2 regions of the Robertmurraya sp. FSL R5-0851 genome follow, and region 2 is predicted to be linked to the other one. Evidence: riboswitches for the same ligand, from Rfam matches in the RefSeq annotation. Region 2 holds a riboswitch; the other holds the start of a gene.

Region 1 (4,428 bases), 1.6 Mb from region 2:
CAACTCATGAGGAAAGTTCTTGCTGTTTCCTTCCGATGTTGCGAACAAATGCTTAATCCAATTTTGAGTATCTTTATTTTTCTGAACAGGTATATAGCTTGTTTGATTATTGATTTGATTAGAGCATACTTGAATAAGTAAAGATAATCTTTCCCAAAATTGTAGACAATTGTGATACCTTCCTCCTTGCAAGTTTTTCAAGAATGGGTACATTGAATACAATTCATGAATCAAAAGTTGTCCACTTTCGCTAATGCCAACCTGCTGATCGCCAGAAATATATATAAATTCATGTTTTATTAGTTTGCTTATAATGCTCTCATATTGCTCTCTTGTTAAATGATGTGCTGTATGAAAAAAGGAATCCAATTGAAAAAGATGTGAGTCCTGTATGGTTTGAGATGATTTTTTCCCATTTAATAAGTGAAACACGCTTGAGCTGCTTCGTTCTTTACCAAGTTTTGATAAACAATATAGAACGACGTGTTCAAGAATATTTATCAATTTACCTCACCTTCGATACTTAGGTTTTTTTGTATTTTTATGTCTATTATTGTAGCATGAAATGAGTCGCATTTAATGAATAAAAAATGCCATTAATGTCCAAACCCTTATATGATAAGCATTCTCAATACTTTTTCTATTGAAATGTTGACCATTCAGTTTTACAATAAGATATGAGGGATGCATTCCTAGTGAATTTGGGAATGATAAAGAATACTTGTTTAATTTTTTGGGAGGTATTTTACATGGCAAAATACACAATTGTAGACAAAGAAACTTGCATTGCATGTGGTGCTTGCGGAGCAGCTGCACCTGACATTTACGATTACGATGATGAAGGCATTGCATTCGTTACTCTTGACGATAACCAAGGTATCGTTGAAATTCCAGACGTACTATTAGACGATATGATGGATGCTTTCGAAGGTTGCCCAACAGATTCTATTAAAGTGGCTGATGAAGCATTTGATGGAGACGCACTTAAGTTCGAATAGTAAATAAGTAAAAGCAACGGCTTCGCCGTTGCTTTTTTTTGTGTGACTATACAGCTCTACTTTGCACTTTTTGTTTGTTCATCCATGTTCCCATTCTTGCAAATAAAAGCATAAAAATAACTGATATTAAAATCCCCTTAACAAGGTTAAAAGGAAGTATTGCCGTAACAATCATTTGCCTTGTTTCTTCTCCTGACATAGCAGGTGTATTTAAGAAGAATGTATAAGCAGGCAAAATAATGTAATAGTTAAGCACACTCATTAGAACTGCCATAGATATTGTACCCACAACTAAGCCAAATGTCATACCTTTTGAGGATTTCACTTTCTGATAAATGTAGTATGTTGGCAATATAAATAGGATACCCGCAACAAAATTTGCCACGTGGCCAACAGGAACTCCTGTTGCACTTCCAGTTAAAAAATAATCAAGTACGTTTTTTAGAAGTTCAATTAATATTCCAGCTACAGGTCCGAGTATTAAAGCACCAATTAAAGCTGGGACATCACTAAAATCCACCATTAAAAACTGCGGAAAAGGTGGAAGTGGAAAATTAAGAAGCATTAATACATACGAGATGCTACTTAACATTCCAATCAATACAAGTGTTCTTACGTTAAAACTTTTCATTTCCCTCTCTCCTTTTTTTAGGATCCATCTCACCTAAAGAAGAAAGGTTCAGCATCACGTACCTCATTAAAAAAACCCCAAGCGATTCGCTTGAGGGAGTTTGATTAGAAGTCACGCTTAATAAACGTTCAAAACTCTCCTTTTTGAACGTCTGCAGAACCTCCATCTTCTCCCATCCAGACTTTACTGTCGGCTTTGGAATCGCACCAAATCCTGCCCAAAAACCAGGCTCGCGGGCTTAGAGTGTTACACTCATTACCGCCGGTCGGGAATCACACCCTGCCCCGAAGATAGACCAATATTATATTTTCCACATCATTATAGCTTAGTTCGTATTTTTTGTGAAGAAGTTTGCATTCTGAGTGAATTATTTTTTGTCCTTCTTTTGTATTTGTGTTAAATTATTAAAGTATATATACATACGAAATTGATTAATTTTAAAGGAGATAATCATGGAAAAAGTTCTTATTTTTGGTCATAAAAATCCTGATACTGACACAATTTGCTCAGCGATCGCTTATGCAGAATTAAAAAAAGCTCTTGGTATGGATGTGGAAGCCGTTCGATTAGGAGAAGTGAGCGGTGAAACACAATTTGCTCTTGATACATTCAAAGCAGAAGCTCCAAGACTCGTTGAAACAGTTGCTGGTGAAGTCAACAGCGTTATCTTAGTTGACCACAACGAAAGACAACAAAGTGTAAGTGATATTGATCAAGTTCGTGTTATAGAAGTCATTGACCATCACCGTATTGCAAATTTTGAAACGAGTGACCCACTATACTACCGCTGTGAGCCTGTTGGTTGTACGGCAACTATTCTAAACAAGCTTTATAAAGAAAATGATGTTCAAATTCGCCCAGAGATTGCTGGTCTCATGCTTTCTGCCATTATCTCTGATTCATTATTATTCAAGTCCCCTACATGTACAGCTGAAGATGTAGCAGCAGCAAAAGAATTAGCTGAAATTGCTAGTGTAGATGCAGAAAGTTATGGATTGGACATGCTAAAGGCTGGCGCAGATTTAAGCGACAAATCCATTCAGCAATTGGTATCCCTTGACGCAAAGGAATTCCAAATGGGAGCTAGTAAAGTAGAAATTGCACAAGTGAATGCAGTAGATATTAACGATGTATATTCAAGACAAGCTGAATTAGAAGAAACATTATCAAACATCATTTCAGAAAAAGGTCTAGACCTGTTCTTATTTGTTGTAACAGATATCTTAACAAACGATTCAACAGCTCTTGCATTAGGAAATGCCCGTTCAGCTGTAGAAGAAGCATACGGTGTAACCTTAGAGAATAACAAAGCCGTGTTAAAAGGTGTAGTTTCACGTAAAAAACAAATCGTACCAGTCCTTACAGATCTATTCAATTCAAAAATGTAGTATTTTTAGCGCAAACTTTGAAAGTTTGCGCTTTTTGTTAAAAAATTTAACAAAATCGTGACTTTAAAGCATTAAAGCGTTTACATTATTTGTTCTGAACGTTTTAGTCCATTGACAGATAAATGTTCGTTTTGTAAAATAATCAGAAAATTGATAATTGGGTAGGTGTTTTGAATGTTTCAAATTTTAGTAGCCGATGCAATAAATGAGGAAGGTCTTTCTCCCTTATTAGATTTTAACGAAGGCACATTAATTCAAAAAAAAATTAATGATCCAGAAGTAGAATTAGAAAAAATTGATGCGCTTTTAGTTCGAAGCGCTACAACTGTTACTGAAGATCTGCTCGAAAAAATGCCTCAATTGAAAATTATCGCACGTGCTGGTGTTGGTGTCGACAACATCGACGTAAATGCGGCTACGAAACGAGGAATCATTGTCGTCAATGCTCCAGATGGTAATACGATTTCTACAGCTGAGCATACTTTTGCCATGATGGCATCCTTAATGAGAAATATTCCACAAGCCCATCAGTCGGTTAAAAATCTTGAGTGGAAACGAAATGCCTTTATCGGAACTGAACTTTATGGAAAGACTCTCGGAATCGTTGGTATGGGTCGTATTGGTTCTGAATTAGCTAAAAGAGCAAAAGTGTTCGGCATGAATGTAAAAGTATACGATCCTTTCTTAACCAAGGAGCGTGCATTAAAGCTAGGTGTTTCTCATGGTAGTTTGGAAGAAGTATTAGCAGAAGCAGATATTATCACAGTACACACACCATTAACACCAGAAACTAAAGGACTTATTAACGAAGAAACATTAAGTCAAACGAAAAAAGGTGTATACTTTCTTAACTGTGCCCGCGGGGGAATTATCGATGAACTCGCTCTAGCGAAGTTCGTTGGCAATGGGCATGTAGCCGGAGCTGCTATCGATGTATTTGAAGTAGAACCACCTGGAGAACATCCGTTATTTAAATATGATAATGTAATCGTCACACCACACTTAGGTGCGTCCACAAAGGAAGCCCAGCTTAATGTTGCTACACAGGTAGCTAAAGAAGTTCGTATGTATTTTGAAGGCAAGCCAGTCCAAAACTCTATTAACCTACCAGCAATGTCTAAAGATATTTTTGAAAAGATCAAACCATTCCATCAGTTATCTAAGCAAATCGGATCCATTTTATCACAGTGCATGAAACAAGGAGTAAATGAAATCTCTATTACTTACTCTGGCACCGTAACAGATCTTGAAACATCTTACTTAACAAAAGCCGTTCTTTCTGGATTCTTTAAAAATAGAATAGATGTGAACGTCAATGAAGTAAATGCCTTACTAGCTGCCAAAGAAAGAGGCATTACCGTTGGTGAAAAAATATCAACGAATACTTTTGGTTATGCAAATAGCATCACAG
Region 2 (4,428 bases):
AAATCTATTCGAAGCAAGTCAGCTGGCCCAAACACCTCCTCTTCGTACGATTGAAGATATGAAGCAAGCAGCGGTAAAGATTCATGCCCTTGGTACCAAGTATGTATTAATTAAGGGTGGAAGTAAGCTAAATCATGAAAAAGCAGTTGATCTTCTGTTTGATGGCGAAGAATTTACTTTATTAGAAAGTGAAAAAATTGACACCACTTACATTCATGGCGCAGGCTGCACTTACTCTTCAGCTATTACAGCCGAGCTTGCAAAAGGAGCTTCCGTGAAGGACGCTGTTGCGACAGCAAAAGACTTCATTACAGCGGCGATCGCACATGGATTTAAGTTAAATGAATATGTTGGACCAACGATGCACGGTGCGTACCGTACTTTTGGTGCAAAAGTGAACGCATAAAATAGAAGCCGCTGGAGGTTTAATTCCAGCGGCTTTCATCTATTTTTATTCAAACATACGACCTAAATTCGCCATTTCAATCGCTGAAACCGCTGATTCCCAGCCTTTGTTTCCAGCCTTTGTTCCTGCTCTTTCGATTGCTTGTTCAATTGTATTCGTTGTTAACACACCGAAAATAACAGGAACACCTGTGTTTAATGTGGTTGCCTGTACGCCTTTTGCTGCTTCATTACATACATAATCGAAGTGTGGAGTGGATCCACGAATAACCGTTCCTAATGTGATTACTGCATCATATTTTTTGCTTTGTGCCATTTTTTGAGCGATTAGTGGAATTTCAAATGCACCTGGTACCCAAGCCACATCTACATCTTCGTCAGCCACACCGTGTCTTTTCAGAGCATCTTGTGCTCCGCTAAGCAATTTGCTTGTAATAAACTCATTGAAACGACCTACAACGATTCCAACCTTTAACCCACTGCCAACTAAATTTCCTTCAAAACTTCTTCCCATAATCCATTCCTCCTAAAAGTGTAGTAAATGTCCTAATTTACTTTGTTTTGTTTTTAAATACTTTTCGTTCTCTTCTCGTGATTTCATTTGGATCGGCACGCGATCGACAATTTCCAATCCATACCCTTTTAATCCTTTGATTTTTCGAGGATTGTTCGTTAACAGTCGAATTTGACTAATTCCTAAATCTTTTAAAATTTGAGCTCCAATCCCGTATTCTCTTAAATCGGCACCAAAGCCAAGCTTTTCGTTCGCTTCAACCGTATCGTAACCTTCCTCTTGCAGCTTATACGCTCTTAACTTGTTCAACAGTCCCAGTCCTCGACCTTCTTGACGCAAATACAGTAACACTCCTGCACCTTCTTGCTCAATTTGACTTAATGCCGAATGTAGCTGTGGACCGCAGTCGCAGCGATACGATCCGAACACATCCCCCGTTAAACATTCGGAGTGAACGCGAACAAGAACTGGTTTGCTAGGGTCAATGGTTCCTTTTACTAAAGCCACATGCTCTTTGCCATCGATCAAATTGGAATAACCCACAGCTCGGAATTGGCCAAACTCGGTAGGAAGCTCAATTTCGACTTCTCTTTGAATTAAGCGATCTTCGCGGTTACGATACTCGATCAAATCTTTAATCGTAATCATTTTAACATTTAACTTATCAGCAATCTCTTTTAACTGTGGAACACGTGCCATGCTCCCGTCTTCATTCATGATCTCGCAAATAACCCCTGCTGGTTTTGCTCCGGATAATATGGCCAAGTCAACAGCCGCCTCCGTATGACCCGTACGCTTAAGCACCCCGCCTTTTTTTGCAATGAGTGGAAAAATATGACCTGGGCGTTTAAAATCAGCTGCCTTAGATTCAGGGTTGAGCATTTGTAAGATGGTATCCGAACGCTCAAAGGCCGATATACCAGTCGTTGAGCTTTTATGATCAATACTAACGGTGAAGGCTGTCCCATGGGGATCGGTGTTTCTTGCTACCATCGGCATGAGCTCGAGCTTCTGAGCTAGCTCTTCTTCGATTGGAACACAGATTAACCCTCTTCCATGCGTGGCCATTAGATTGATGACCTCTGGAGTTGTTTTTTCCGCTAACGAAAGGAAATCCCCTTCGTTTTCTCGATCTTCATCATCACAGACGATGATTACTTTTCCATTCTTTAAGTCTTCCAATGCTTCTTCAATCGAATTAAACATGTCTTTTCCTCCTTATTTAAACCCATTTTCCTCTAGAAATTGAGTGGTGAGAGAAGAACTCTTTTGAATGGTTTGAGTGGATTGTTTGGATAAAAAGTGTGAAATGTACTTGCCAATCATATCGCACTCAATATTTACGATGTCCCCAGCCCCTTTTCGCCCAATTATCGTTTCCGATAACGTGTGCGGGATCAGCGAAAGAAGGAAACTTGTCTCTGACACACCAAAAACGGTTAAACTTGTCCCATCTACCGTAACGGACCCTTTTTCAATAATGTAGTGTAAGAGATCGCTCGCTGCTTCTATCTCGTAGTACACAGCGTTGGCAACTTCTCTCTTTTCTTTAATCACCCCGAGGCCATCCACATGCCCCGACACAAAATGACCACCAAATCGGCCGCCAGCCGCCATCGCCCTTTCCAGGTTGACATGGGACCCTGGTTCCACATCTCGTAAGCTGGTTGCCTTAATCGTTTCTGGCATCACATCAACGGTGAATGCGTTAGAGGTGAAAGAAGTAACCGTCAAACAAACCCCATTTACGGCGATACTGTCGCCGAGCTTTACATCCGCAAGAATATGATTGGCCTCAATCGTTAACACCGAAGATTGTCCTGTATTCTTTGTATTGGTTACAAGTCCAATTTCCTCAATAATCCCTGTAAACATATCTCTTGCCTCCTTCCTTGGTTTAGTTACTTATACCGCTCGTTTTACCAGTTCCTTCTTGTAGCATTTCCGAAAACCTCGGGAATCTCTCGTAAGACTGTATCAAATGCTTATGACTCTTAGAGATGAAATCTTCACCAACACAGGTCATAAACAAACTTTTATGACCTACGCATCCCTTTTTTCTTTCCATACGTGTCATAAATCATCGTTTATGACCTTTGAACCTGATTTACACCTAGCAACAAGTCATAAACACTCTTTTATAACCTGTAGCCACCATATTCCTTCGAAATGGAGTCATAAAAAAATAAAAACCCCGCACCAATAAAGGAACGGGGTCAGAAAAATGGCAATGTCAAATAAAGGTCTAAAAATGGGTACACTTCACCCATACACATAAACCAGAATTTTTTTCCTTCTCCCATCCAGACTTTTACTGTCGGCTCTGGAGTTTCACCAGATCCACCGTTTGAATGAACACTCAAACGGGTCACGGACTAAGAAGCTCTTGCTTCATCACCGCCGGTTGGGAATTGCACCCGACCCCGAAGGAATACTATTTAAATTGCTCTCATTATACCTAAACTTTCCGCAAAAGGAAACCAAAAACTCTTACCAACACAATTTTGTTGTAAAATCAACCAATCCTACTTTTCGCTTTTCCCTCATGTTTTTAGTAAAATAAAGATTATTACATGCGTTAACGAAGTGAAGGAGGAAATAACATGGAGCTCGTCATAGTGGAAGAAGTTCAAAAAGAGCTAAACCGTCTTGCGAACCAAGATGTGTATATACATTTAGAAACGACAAATGGAGCGTATGCGACTCATAATGATGAATCCTTTTTTTCCTCAGGGGCATTTATTCGCAATGCACTGGTGAAATATGAGATTGGTCAAATCAAAGGAAATGGGCCTTACCGCATTGGCTTGAAGCTGAACATTGGCTGGGTTTATGCGGAAGGAATCACTCATTTTGAAGTAGATGATCAAAATAGATTATTAATGGCTGGACATGATTATCAAGGTAAACTAGCAGTTGCCTTCCAAATCAGTCCAACACCATTTGAGTAGAAAGGAGCGCATCATGGAAAAAGAACGTCAAATTTTAGTTATATTCCCTCACCCTGACGACGAGGCATTCGGCGTTTCAGGCACCCTTGCTTTGCATATCCAAAACGGGGCACCTGTCACATATGCATGCTTAACACTTGGTGAAATGGGACGGAACTTAGGGAATCCACCGTTTGCAACAAGAGAGTCGCTCCCGCAAATTCGTAAATTGGAACTTCAAAACGCAGCACAATCGATTGGAATCCAAGATTTGCGTATGCTTGGATATCGCGATAAAACGGTAGAGTTTGAAGATCCTGAAAAATTAGCGGATCATATGGGAGAAATTATTGCGGATGTGAACCCGTCCTTAATCATCACGTTTTACCCAGGATATTCCGTACACCCTGACCACGATGCGACGGGGGCTGCGGTCGTGAAAGCCGTCGGGCGATTAGCTCCAGAAAAAAGACCAAATCTGCACTGTGTAGCTTTTTCAAAAAACACATTGGATGAGCTCGGAGCACCAGACATCGTCAATGATGTCACTGCTGTATCTGATCAGAAAATTGCCACGAT

Evidence for each region. A riboswitch is a leader RNA that binds a small molecule or an ion and turns the genes downstream of it on or off. The one in region 2 is predicted to bind FMN.
Region 1: it holds a riboswitch for FMN, as region 2 does, so the genes downstream of both, MKX65_RS15795 (ECF transporter S component) here and ribE (riboflavin synthase) in region 2, are expected to answer to the same signal.

Annotation. Positions count from the first base shown of each region.
Region 1 is NZ_JBBOOE010000001.1:3,063,535-3,067,962, forward strand. Features, by position in the region: gene MKX65_RS15785 (helix-turn-helix domain-containing protein) at 1-504, opposite strand, end outside; gene MKX65_RS15790 (ferredoxin) at 750-998, shown strand; gene MKX65_RS15795 (ECF transporter S component) at 1,045-1,629, opposite strand; FMN riboswitch at 1,790-1,925, opposite strand; gene MKX65_RS15800 (manganese-dependent inorganic pyrophosphatase) at 2,082-3,017, shown strand; gene serA (phosphoglycerate dehydrogenase) at 3,192-4,428, shown strand, end outside.
Region 2 is NZ_JBBOOE010000001.1:4,633,147-4,637,574, forward strand. Features, by position in the region: gene pdxK (pyridoxine/pyridoxal/pyridoxamine kinase) at 1-406, shown strand, start outside; gene ribH (6,7-dimethyl-8-ribityllumazine synthase) at 452-919, opposite strand; gene MKX65_RS23610 (bifunctional 3,4-dihydroxy-2-butanone-4-phosphate synthase/GTP cyclohydrolase II) at 932-2,125, opposite strand; gene ribE (riboflavin synthase) at 2,138-2,794, opposite strand; FMN riboswitch at 3,207-3,354, opposite strand; gene MKX65_RS23620 (YojF family protein) at 3,523-3,870, shown strand; gene bshB2 (bacillithiol biosynthesis deacetylase BshB2) at 3,884-4,428, shown strand, end outside.